DNA from 3 places in the Paenibacillus sp. EKM206P genome. Region 1 is predicted to be linked to each of the others. Evidence: predicted binding sites of a transcription regulator. Region 1 holds the regulator's gene; each other region holds the start of a gene.
What was found. Region 1 encodes LexA, which represses DNA repair genes until DNA is damaged. Its sites were predicted from a motif close to CGAACATATGTTCG; they were not measured.
Positions count from the first base shown of each region.

Region 2: a site for LexA is predicted at 2,717-2,730, ahead of G9G53_RS09685 (DNA polymerase IV). Genes of this name have one in related genera too.
Region 3: a site for LexA is predicted at 2,176-2,189, ahead of G9G53_RS22905 (YolD-like family protein). Genes of this name have one in related genera too.

Region 1 covers NZ_JAAMNQ010000003.1:268,626-272,873, forward strand. Annotated here, with positions in the region: gene G9G53_RS07915 (HAD family hydrolase) at 1-200, opposite strand, end outside; gene G9G53_RS07920 (hypothetical protein) at 356-865, opposite strand; gene G9G53_RS07925 (DUF896 domain-containing protein) at 986-1,192, opposite strand; gene G9G53_RS07930 (LysM peptidoglycan-binding domain-containing protein) at 1,301-1,669, opposite strand; gene lexA (transcriptional repressor LexA) at 1,856-2,482, shown strand; gene G9G53_RS07940 (hypothetical protein) at 2,762-3,064, shown strand; gene G9G53_RS07945 (hypothetical protein) at 3,300-3,464, shown strand; gene G9G53_RS07950 (hypothetical protein) at 3,505-3,645, shown strand; partial or broken gene G9G53_RS07955 (GNAT family N-acetyltransferase) at 3,875-4,248, shown strand, end outside.
Region 2 covers NZ_JAAMNQ010000003.1:623,117-627,364, forward strand. Annotated here, with positions in the region: gene G9G53_RS09675 (transglycosylase domain-containing protein) at 1-342, opposite strand, end outside; partial or broken gene G9G53_RS09680 (Y-family DNA polymerase) at 559-1,029, shown strand; gene G9G53_RS09685 (DNA polymerase IV) at 1,417-2,685, opposite strand; partial or broken gene G9G53_RS09690 (metal-sensing transcriptional repressor) at 2,886-3,124, opposite strand; gene G9G53_RS09695 (DsrE/DsrF/DrsH-like family protein) at 3,195-3,668, opposite strand; gene G9G53_RS09700 (sulfite exporter TauE/SafE family protein) at 3,757-4,248, opposite strand, start outside.
Region 3 covers NZ_JAAMNQ010000015.1:56,220-60,467, reverse strand. Annotated here, with positions in the region: gene G9G53_RS22920 (hypothetical protein) at 1-409, opposite strand, end outside; gene G9G53_RS26770 (hypothetical protein) at 431-553, opposite strand; gene G9G53_RS26955 (accessory gene regulator ArgB-like protein) at 550-1,071, opposite strand; gene G9G53_RS22910 (hypothetical protein) at 1,022-1,738, opposite strand; gene G9G53_RS22905 (YolD-like family protein) at 1,800-2,135, opposite strand; gene G9G53_RS22900 (hypothetical protein) at 2,265-2,825, shown strand; gene G9G53_RS22895 (hypothetical protein) at 2,851-3,132, opposite strand; gene G9G53_RS22890 (ATP-dependent DNA ligase) at 3,513-4,248, shown strand, end outside.

The DNA.
Region 1 (4,248 bases):
ATCATTTGAGTAAAACTAAAGGTTTCATAGGATTCATACAAAGCGCGTGCTTCTTTACGTACGGCTTCCTCCAGAGCTTTTGGATCAACACCTGCTTCACGGGAGCCTGTTTGACACGCTGCATCAAATGCCTCTTCTACACTACGTTCATCCCACAAAAGGGTATCATCAAGATCAAACATTACCGCCTGAATCGTCATCTGAATTATCCACTCTCTTTCCACAGTATATGTACGCCTATTTGCTTGATTAAGCATTTGAATCGTTATGTGTGCCCATATTAAGCAAGCGGCCGCAGCATGTTATATGAAATAACATCATACGGCCTTTGTTACAGAGCTACAGGCTAAATCAGTTATTTCTTGTCAACCTGTATCTGATTGGATAGCGCAAACTTCTCAAGTCGCTCTGCAATGGCATCCGTGTCATAGCGACCTAATGATTTTGTGAAAATAAAATTACCACCCTTACCTTTTCTTTCAACGGTTACGTAACCCTTTTCAATCTTGATGGCTTTCATGTCCCCTGCCGTCATTGGACGTTCTCTACCACCTTTCAGCATATAGAGAGTATCCTTTCCCACTTTCAGATAAGGACGACGGATAAAAAAGATAACAGCCAACATCAAGTACAGGCCGAATACAAGCCAATCCATCCCTCGCATACCGGTCTTAGTCAAAAAGTAACTCATAAGCATGTACAATACAGAAAGACCAGCCAGCATAATTGGCACAGTAATGTTACGGCCACGGAAAATATCCATTGCAGAACCTGCGCCGCTAATGGTTTGAATACCTTGCTTTTTGCGCGATTTATTTAAATGCGCTGTGTTTTTGCGTACTTTTCTTTCAAATGATCGGGCCATCTCTCAATTCCTTCCCAGATATATTACATTAAAACAATTGCCTCAAAGCTGATCTATATAGATACCATGAGAGGTACCTAAAACAAAAGGCAAATTGCAGGCTTGGGCGCTTTAACAACATTAATGCTTCAGCCCGTCATTTCCCTTCGATGTATCATCGTCCACAAATTCAATCGTTTCAAGCTGCTGCCGAAAATTACGGCGAATGTTACCTAAATAAATTTCTCGAAGATTGGCGCGCTCTGTGGCTTCCTCTTCCGTCAAACCCTCGGATTTTGCTTTGCGCGCTAATTCATTAATGCGCTGTACCAAGCTGTCTATATCCAAATTGTGTCCCCTCCATAAAAGCAAAGATATAATACACTTTGACATGTAGAAAAGAGCTTGTCAAGGCTCCCGCATTACGCTCCCTGACAAGCTCTAATAGTCAATAGATCATAAGTCAGGAAGCTTGAGTACCTGACCTGCCTGCACTCCCCGATCCTCTAAACCGTTAATCCGCACAATTCCTTCTATATATACCCGTGTATCCATTCGTTCCGGTTTATGATTCGCGGCAATCTGCCACAACGTATCCCCAGGTTGTACCGTCAGTTTAGTCACTTCTTCCTTGGAAGCTGAAGGAGCCGCGAAAACCGTAAGTACACCTGCTCCTGCAATCCAAGCAACAATCACTATAATAAGAAGCTTAAGTAAAAGAGTATGGGTAATAATCTGCATAAAACGCGCCCTACCCTCTTTTCGGGTCTCCTGTAAATTTTCTATATTCATTGGAAAAATACTTTGATAGGTGCTATATTTCATCATGGCTGTGTCCTCCAAACGTTTGTTCTTATGTTTTCACAATATAACACGAACGTTTGTTTTGTTCAATAGAAAAGAGAACAAAAGTTCGCAATTTTTTTAGGGATTATTTAGAACTTATGTTTGTACGAACGGAGGTTCTATGCTATAATTTTCCCAAACGTTACTAAATGGGGTTGATACGGTATGTCTAAGATTTCGAGCCGCCAGCAGGCCATTCTTGAATTTATCCGCAATGAAGTGCGTCTAAAGGGATACCCCCCTTCTGTACGCGAAATAGGCGAGGCTGTCGGATTGGCCTCCAGTTCTACGGTTCACGGTCATTTGGATCGCTTAGAGAAAAAAGGACTCATTCGCCGCGATCCTACAAAACCACGGGCTATTGAGTTACTCGGTCAAGACGAATCGGATAACAGCAACTTGATTAATTACTCCATTAGTCGTGTCCCCGTCGTCGGCAAAGTAACCGCTGGTCTTCCTATTACGGCGACAGAAAATATTGAAGATTACTTTCCTCTTCCCCAACACTTTGTTGGTGAGGATAAAATATTCATGTTATCTGTTGTAGGCGAAAGCATGATTGAGGCTGGGATTGCTAACGGAGACTATGTAATCGTACGTCAGCAGCAGACCGCTGATAATGGCGATATTGTTGTAGCTATGACAGATGAAGACGAAGCTACAGTTAAAACCTTCTACAAAGAAAAAGATCATATCCGGCTTCAACCTGAAAATCCAGCCTTTGAACCGCTTCGTCTGACACACGTCAGTATTTTGGGCAAAGTTGTAGGACTCTTCCGGGACTTCCACTGATTTCTCGTTCTTCCTTCCCCGTTATTCTATCCCCTAATACAAAACCGGCTGCCTAGGGCAAGCCGGTTTTGTATTGTTATTATGCTTACTATGTATCTCACAACTATTCTTTCCTTTTTGCAACCTATTCCTATTGTATCTACTATAAAATCAGCCTCATCATCTCAAATAATCCCCCACTGATCTTGAACAGCTATACTGTTATGGGAAAAACTAATAGATCTTTCTTTTAGCTAAATATGGTATATTAATTACTCATAGCTCTGTAGGAGGAATTAAATGAAAAAAATAATAATTTCAGCGTTTGTTATGATATTTATCGTCGTAAGCTGTGCAGTTCCAACAATGGATCATTTGTATGCAGAAGAGAAATCACACATAACAACCTACGATCGTATTCAGTACATACAAATACTCATCCATTTCAGGTATTTAGAAAAGCAACTTGAAGCTGTAATTTCCGAAAGAAATAATTACCCAGAGGCCAGCCAAGAATATAAACAGCTCTCAGAACAACTGAATCATATTCTTGCCCAAGAGGCATACTACGAAAAAAAACTTAACACCCTTAATAGTAAATAATTTTCATACAAACTGCATATTATCTTTATTCTACACATTAGACTCATGCCGACCTGCCTGTAACATCTCCTGCAACGTAAAGTTGAAAAGGCGAAGACAGGTTCGCATGAGTTTTTTTGTTAACCTTTAGGGATATAGGTACTAGCTTCTTTTTGCTTCTAATAGATTTATGCTGATACATTACTATCACAATTGACATATATATATAGCAGAACTAAGCAAAGGAGATATGCAGATGATCAGAAATAGAGTTAAAACGTATAAGCATCGCATCGGGAAAAACAGATATCTGGTCGTTAAAGTCTTTCAAGCCGCAGCTGCTAAAACAGGAAGCGGAAATGCACTAGCAACCAATGCCTTGAATATCAAAATTTCCAAGCGTAAGCATAAACGCCACTAAGATTCAACCGCACCTTCATTTCTTGAAGGGAGGTGATATTATGAGCAGAAGACATTGCAGACGTGATTTAAGAAGAAGAAGATTGAACATCCGTTCCAATCAAAGAGCCACTGCGCGTGCAAGAGGTAACGCACTGGCTGTTAATTTGTTTAGCGTAAACGATAGACAACGCAGACGTTAATAATTGTTTCCATGCAAAAAGCGGGAGGAATTCTTCCTGCTTTTTTGTGTTAAATAGCACACCTAACTACTGCTATGAATCATTTAAGCAAGCGGAGGGGGATCTAAAATATCACACATAGTTGAACAGTCGCTACTATTTTACTCTTTTATAAATCTAACAGACAGGAAAAAGTGGTTCTCTTTTAGAATAATGTGCATAGAGAAATTAAACCAGAAGGAGACAAGCCATGATAATTAAAATGTCACTTTCAAATATGGGGGATTTTAAAAAGTCAAATGAGAATAACGGCTTTATTGTGTCAGGAAAAATTATACCTAAATACGAGAACAACATTTGGTCATATATATAAGAAAGTTTTCCCGAACCATATTTTAAACAGTATGAGGATGATGACGTCGATATCAGTTATATTAATGAACAAGGAAAATCTATTTTTTTATATTATGATGAGAACGACTGTGTTGGGAAAATTAAACTTTGTACTTATTGGAATGGCTATGCTCTAATTGAGGATATTGCCGTTGCTAAAGACTCGAGACACAAGGGAATCGGAGCAGCCTTATTGAGTAAAGCAACCGAGTGGGCTAAGCAGAATAATCT
Region 2 (4,248 bases), 350 kb from region 1:
TTCCGTTGAAATGAGGGCGTCCACAATCGACTGAGGGACATCCTTCAGATCAACGAGCTGTCGATCCTCCTCCATGCGCATTCTTCCAACCGGAGTTACCTGATCATTAAATAATACAAAGCTGGTCAGAGCGTTCTCATTTACCTTTTCATATATCAACTGACGTGATCGTACAGGTTCATCATGAACCAGTGCCGCTACATAGCCGGATATAAGACCTCCAGCAAATAGCACTCCAAGTACACCCGCAAACGAGAACCACTTGATATTAATTAGCAAAACTCTGCCAAAAATACGCCACCTACTGCGTTTTTGAGATGATGGTCGACGTTTTGGGTTCATAAAAATGGTTTTCTCCCCTCAATATTCATTCATTTCCACTTGTTTTTGCTCAAGATATTATGATACGCCATGTTAGGTTTTACGTAAACTCTAACGTTCCAAAAAATACATTTGTATTAGGAACACTTGTTCTGTATATAATACTACTATAAGAGTATACATTCAAGAATATTTTGGTAGGATGATCAACACCTATCAGGAGAGGAGGTCGAATTTTTGAAGGAACGCAGAAATAAAACCATATTCTTATCGGACTGCCAAAGTTTTTATACCAGCATCGAAAAAGCAGATGATCCCAAATACCAACATAAGCCACTCGTTGTGGCCGGTGACCCTGCACTTCGTTCAGGCATTATTTTAGCTGCATGTCCGCTGGCCAAAAAATACGGTATATCTACAGCAGAACGTCTGGGAGAAGCGGTGAAAAAATGTCCTGACCTTATCATTGTACGCCCGCGTATGCAGCATTATATCGATGTTTCATTAAAAATAACAGAAATCTATAATGAATATACGGATTTGGTTGAAGTTTTCAGCATTGATGAACAGTTTCTGGATATGAGCGGAAGCCTCTCTCTGTTCGGAGATCCGGTGAGTATTGCAAGTGAAATTCAGCAAAAGGTACTGGCACAAACAGGAGTATGGATTCGAATTGGCATCAGCTCCAACAAAATGCTGGCTAAAACAGTAATAAGACAAACTAAATTACTTGTACATAATTATAAAATCCTGTAGGAACAAGATATTTAACGACTAAAGTAATGTACATTATTCAATTTCTTTGTTTATTGCTTTCGAAAAAAGTTTTAGATTAAAAATTTAGTTGTAGATGTCCAAGTATTTCTTATTGCTTAGACTAAGATAAGGCTTCTTTTAGAGCACTACATGCTACCCGCGTATGTTCTTTAATTAATAATTTAAATGGAATATAATGATGAGGACGTGACCCAAGCAAAGGTGCGGAAGCACCCTTTTTATTGAACTAACGGATAGCTTGGTTCCAATAATCAGGAATTTACACTGTACTAATAGTGAAAGATCGAATTTACTGGATGTATTAGTTTTAATACCTGTTTATTTATAATGCCCCCCGATTTTTAGGGATCTCTCTAGTGCCTGACCAGCTTGGGTCAAAGAGGACGCTCTTATGATAGCTGCGCTACCATAGCGTTCTTTAATTTTATCTGTTGCTTCTTCCAAGGAGCGGATACGCTCATGATCCTCAAAGAAGGAAAGTTGATAAGTTTGGTCGTCAACCAACCCACTTAAAGTGACACCTAAGCGTCGTATCGGCATACCGTTCCAAAAATTATAAAATATTTTTTTTGCTGCGTTGTACACTTTATTCGTATTGTTAGCCGGATCTGTTAGCTTTATTTGCCTAGAAAATCCGGTGGGAGCCTCATATGGACTGCATGTACAACTAACGGTCACGACAGAGCCCATGTACCCCTTACGACGACTGTCTCGACAAACTTCTTCCGAGAGTTCAAGCAGGATGGTCTCTACTTCATTTGGTTCCAAATAATCTTGGGGTAGGGTGATCATATGGCTTACCGACTTTTGTGGAGAACTGAGGGTATACGGAGCTACAGGACTCTCATCTAGACCATTGGCTGTTTTCCACATGACCTCCGCCTGTATATCCGACTGTTTTCCAAAACGAACGCGGAATTTAGACTTAAGGTCTGGTAGAGACGTTCTAGCGATATCACCAATGGTTGTCATACCAAGCCGCTCAAAATGGGACGACATCCGCGAACCTACCCCAAACATTTTATTAACTGGCTGTGGCCAGAGTAGCTGCTCTAATTCTGTCTTGGGTAACGTGAATATACCGCTTTTAATTTTTTTAGCCCAAATATCAGTTGCGCTTTTGGCAAGAACCTTATTGGAACTGATTCCTATTCGTACCCAAACCCCGGTTTGTAAAAGAATCTTCTTTTGAATTTCTCTTGCAACGGTTAAAGAATCTCCAAAAATTTTAAAACTACCCGAAATGTCCAGAAACTGCTCATCGATACTAAACACCTCTACTAGATCGGTGTATTCCTTGTATATATCCGTAATTGCTAAAGAGACATCAATATAATGTTTCATACGGGGACGGACGATCACAAGCTCAGGACATTTGTTGAGGGCTTCACCGAGCCGGTCTGCTGTAGACACCCCGAAACTTTTGGCCATAGGGCATGCTGCTAAAATAATTCCAGACCTGCGTGCAGGATCGCCTGCTACCGCAAGCGGTTTATTTTTGTACTCTGGGTAAGAAGCTTTTTCTACACTCGCATAAAAACTCTGACAATCCGCCAAAAGAATTGTCCGCTCAGTTGTTTTAGTCATGCTGTACCCTCCAAAACCGATTACGTATATACGAACATGCGTTCTTGATTATTATAATGCCAAACACGAGTTCTGTATTCAGGTAATTTATAGGACTTGTATAATTTGCAAGTGAAAAGATTGAGGAGTTTAAATGATTTTCTCCATAGGTAATGAAGTCAAAGAAACTTGCTCCTTGTTGTCAAAAAGCTAAAGAGGGACTATCCCCCAATGGAAATAGTCGTGTCTTTACCGGCGGCTTGCTCAGCCAGGATACACTGCTGCAGATTTTCCGCCACGATCTGGGCAATGGCTTTATCGGAAGCGTTACGTACGGTGGACAACTGTGGAACCACTTTCTTGCAGGACTTCCCTTCCTCCATTAGCCGTAACACGCCTCGAATTTGTCCTTCAATTCGGCGAAGGCGTGTTTTCATCAATTCCGATAATTGTATTCCATTTTAGTCTGCTCCTCTCTAACATACCGATATAGGTATAATATAGAGTAAAGAATTAAACTCATACACTTCTTAAATAAACAGATTCACCTTACCGTTCGACGCGTCTCCCAGGTAAGCAACCACACCTGCATATTCCAAACCATCGATCAATTCCTCCTGTTTCAAGCCAAGGAGATCCATAGTCATAGTGCACGCTACGAGTTTCACTCCCTGCTCCTGCGCAAGCTCGATGAGCTGCGGCAAGGACAGTGCATTGTTCTTCTTCATGACATGCTTGATCATTTGTGGGCCAAGCCCAGCGTAATTCATCTTTGACAGTCCGAGCCTCTTTGCGCCTCGTGGCATCATCCAGCCGAAAGCTTTTTCAAGCAAGCCTTTATTCGTCTTCACAATCTCGTCTTTACGAAGCGTGTTTAATCCCCAAAAGGTAAAGAAGATCGTCACTTCATGATCATATGCTGCCGCACCATTTGCAATAATAAACGCTGCAATTGCTTTGTCCAAATCGCCGCTGAAAAGGACGATCGTTGATTTTTCTGCCATCGTATTTAAACTCCTTTTCGTTTTGTACCAATACCCCTATAGGTAGGTATTATAAGTGAAATGTTGATGTAACTCTTTCTGCTATATCTTAAAGAATGGAGGACCAAACCTTTATAGCTGTAAGGGCAATCAGCACAACCAAGCCGTATCTAAGCACCTTAACATTGATTTTAGAACTTACTTTGGAGCCAAGCGGCGCACCAATCACGCTTCCGATGACAGTAAATACGGTCGGCAAGAGGGGGATTGCACCGCCGCTAATTTTACCGAGGACTCCGCCAATCGCAGATATAAATACGATAGCCAGTGAAGAAGCGATGGTTGTTCGCGTCGGAATCCTGAGAACTGTCAGCATAATCGGGATAAGGATAAACGCTCCTCCAGCACCTACGATCCCAGATACGATCCCTACCACAAAAGCAGATCCTACGGCAATCCACTTGTTGAAGCGCAGTTCTTGCACCTGTTCTTCTGTGCCTCTGCGGGGAATCAGCATGAGAATGACAGCCAAAACCGCAAGAATGCCATAAAGCAGGTTAATAACGCCCTCGTTGATCATACTGGAGACAAAACCGCCGAT
Region 3 (4,248 bases), on a different contig from region 1:
TAGAATTACACACGCCCATGATAAACCGTTGATCAGTTGGCCGCTTCTGTGCAGCTTCTATTAGTTCGGTCAATATAACTGAGTTGAGTTTATTAACACTGGTATACATATCAGTTCCCCTAAAAAAAACCTTACCGCCATAATCACCAGTTTCCCCTCTGGAGACATTTTTAAGATTAACCAAATTCCCTGTATCCAGACTAAGGAAATCGGGGAATCCAACAGCGAATTCCCCGTGTGTTGTAGGTGCTGTATAATTACCGCAATTTGTGATAAAAAGCGGTATTTCATAATTTGATTTAGGTATCCATCTTTCAACAGCTATTAGGTCGCTTTCGAAAAATGAATACCTATTTCCAAAGTCCCCACTTGGAAGTATCTCGGGTGCAAAAATTTCTCTGTTTTCCATATGAGTATGTTCATTTCTTTTTTAGTTCTTTTTTAGTTCTTGTGGTACAGGCATTGCGCCTACTAATGTTTTTTCTGATCTAGAAGATTTTTCTGCATCGTTAACTAACAATTTAGATACAAGACGCGCGATACTCTTTTTCATGGTTGCTCACCTCCCTTCCTTGGTAGAAGTAGAATAGCTTGAGCCGTGAAAGATAGAGCAATTACAGGGGATTGGAATATAAAATTAGTGATTACGACAGCTAACGAAATCCATTTTAAATATGGGTCTAATCCCGAAGGATTAAGGTCCTCAGATTTGCGCGGAGCCACCCATAAGACCACTAAAGCTGTTATGGATGTAAACAAGATTGTGCCATCGTGTCCAAGATGTATTAGAGGTATACTAGCGAAAAGCGTTGCAGAAAATACAGCACAGAATGTCAATGATCGGAAATGAAACCCGCCCGAGAACTTTCTAAGTGCTACAAAACTGAAAAAAGCCAAAAGGGCATTTAAAATATCACCCAGTACCCATCCAAATAGCACTGTAAGCATTAACCCCGTAAACCAATTAAGCTTAATCCCTATTACGTATGCTAAGACCGCAACACTGCCGGGGCCATCAGGATCAGCTTTCTTTATTTCTGATGCGATATGCCTCGATAGCTTTTCGAGCATCCTCGTAATCGCTCCTCTTTGAAAAGTAGTACGAAAGTCCAAAAGTGAATATAGACACCAGCAATATTGCAAGCGGATTTAAATAATACAACAGTATTACTCCCAAACTTATCGTTATTGTCGAAAACAGGGTACTTGTTAAGACCATTTTATTTTCTGTTGTATTGTAGTCTTCTCTCCAGATGAAATCATGGGGAGGCGCTGATATGAAAGAAAATCCCGTTTTGTATAGCTTGAAAATTGCGGCAATAAGGTAAGTAGTGAGTATAGAAGTTCCTTGCAACAAAAACACTTGCAGAGAGGCGTTTTCCTTTAATACAGTTATCTGCATTATATTAAGGAAGCTATATACATAAAAAATTAACATTTGTAAAGTGGCATAGGCACTTATGGCAGACCCCAATATAAAAGCAGACCAATGTAATTTTATTTTTAGAGAAAGTCTATAAAATATTACAAACAGACCATACTGCAAAGGTAAGTCAAATTTAGGTATGTTCAGTACAATCCTCATCAAAAAGGATACAAGAGAAATAACCACAGCAAAAAGGATAATCTTATACTTGTAGTCTTTTATGGGGAGCATGTACAAAGCTAAAGGGAACACAAGAATAGCCAGTGCATCAAAGACACCCATAATTAAATAGAAAAAATTAGTTAACACCATACACCACCCTATAGTTAAGTTACCTTAATTATATAGCGGTGTATTGGGTAATCAAGGTATTTTATGCATTTACCGAAATAATATCCTCCAGCTTAATCCAACTATAATCGTCTTCGCTACGAGATAGCTTTATCTCGCGTCTAGCAGTGTTTACGGAAGTGACCGCGCCTGTCATAGCTGAATCATCAAACGGGTCGAAAATAGATATGGTGACCTCAGTACGACGATTGTAGGAGTCAATTAGCGCCTTCTCAATTAAGCGTATTTCCTGCTCGTCCAGCTCCGGCTTATTGCGGCGCTGCTGTTCTCTCATTAGACGCAAATAACCCTCTTTATGCTCAGGTAGGATGATCCGACTACTTTCCCATAAACCATTTTCTTCCAACTTTTTACCCAACATAACCGCCTCCTGTTTAAGATATGTATTCATTATAAAGAGAACAAACGTTCCCGACAATAGAACGAAATATAGAAAAATATCCCTAATACTGATAGACTATAAAAAAAACACGAGGTGAACCAACCGATGTCAGTTTTGTTTAAAAAAATATGCCTTTCAATATTTACAGTCTTCTTCGTTTGCTCGATTATAATCCCCCACGCATCCGCGCAGAAACCTTACGAGAATTTTAATACTGTAGGTAATTGGACACTGGGCTCTGCCTTTTCGGACTTACAGCCACAGCTCAAGAACATGAAAATTGAGACAGAGTATTATCAAATCGCATACAGTGGGGATGTTGCTTTCTTTGACGACAATCAATATCTCCACTTCCACAACGGAATTCTTGAATATGTAAGTGTTTATCAAAAGGGAAAAGGTATCAAAAACAAATTTGTGGTGGGCGATACAGCAAAAAGAGTCATCGAAAAACTAGGAAATCCATTAACTAAAATGAACGCATCCGAATCTATTTATTATTCTTATGGTACTGATTATACTGATCCTGAGCTAACGGTAGAGATTAAGAACGGAAAAGTTTTTTCTGTCCAACTCGAAAAAGTTACTGAGGGTTTCCCTGATGAAAATAGGGCAGTCCAGTTTTATCTGAACAAAAATAAAAATAAAATTAATTTCATGAAATGAATGAACCCCGGAGAAATCCGGGGTTTTAGTATTCCGTATAGTATCTGTTTACAGCTCCAGGTGGCGTTGTCGGTGTGGAAATCTTCGGGTCCCTGTCCCATCCTTCAATAATGACGATATGCCGTGTGTCCAATTTGTTTTCCCACAAGATATAATTATCCTTTTCAAGAGCCAGCAGCCCCGCCTTTATGTCCTCTGTGCGCCTTCCTGTCTTTATCTCCAGTTCCTTCATGGTTGGTAGTCGGCGGCGACCTGCTGAATAATTGTAGAGTATCCGTAGCAGCTTGCGCTCGATATCAGGTAACATGTCGATCACTCCTCTGCAACTATTATATGCAAACAAGCGTTCGTCATTCAACATAAAAAAATGCTCCGCTGGCAGTCTAATTGCCAGTGGAGCTAGTACTTTCTTTGGCACTTACGGGCTTAAAATAAACACTCCTACAGAGTGCCACTACATCTCAATCCGCATTTACAATGCGGAAATCAAGTTCAATTCAAACACTCACATAGAGTGCAGCTTTACGGTTAGGTTACAAAATATTTTGAGTTTACTTACTTTGCAGTAGGGTAATCTTTAACACCTAGTCTTTCCTTCAACGCGTGTTGCAACACCTTTGTACTCTCCAATACTTACCGCCTCACTACTACACAAATGAGCGTTATAATTAATTTGAGGTGGTCTATTTGTTTATTTCTCCAATGTTACTTGAAACAGCGGCTGCCCCCTTTTCGGATTCACGCTATATCTTCGAACCGAAAATAGACGGCCACCGCTTAATATATTCGCAACAGAACGGCAATGTACGCTTATTCACGCGCCATAACAACGACTGCACACACCAATACCCGGAACTGTTACTTCCCTTTGATGACGACATTATCCTGGATGGCGAGGTAGCCTGTTACGATCCAGCCACAGGGTTAGTTGATTTTGAATCAATCATGACACGTTTTAAGGCCAAGAAATCAGAAAAAATCCAGCAGTTAACCAACACACTCCCCGTTACTTTTGTTATTTTCGACATGCTCCACTATAAAGGACAAGATCTTCAGGATTTGCCCTTAATGCAACGCAAAGAAATTTTGGCTAGTCTCACCTTGCCGAGTGATCGCTTCGGTATGATCCCGTTTGTAGAAGGCGCAGGAGATGCTCTGTTTAAACAAATGCAGGATCTAAAACTAGAAGGTATGGTGGGAAAAAGGAAGGACAGCAAGTACTATAACCGTCGACATAGCGCATGGCAGAAGGTCATTAACTGGTCCTATGCAGACGTATTTATAACAGGTTATCGCAAAGGGGAATTCGGATGGCTTGCAGGCGTACCGAATGCGAGTGGTAAAATTCGTCCATCCGGTATCATTGAGCTGGGAGCAACGCCGACACACAAGAAGGCGTTTTATGGTGTGTCTAAAGCGCTGA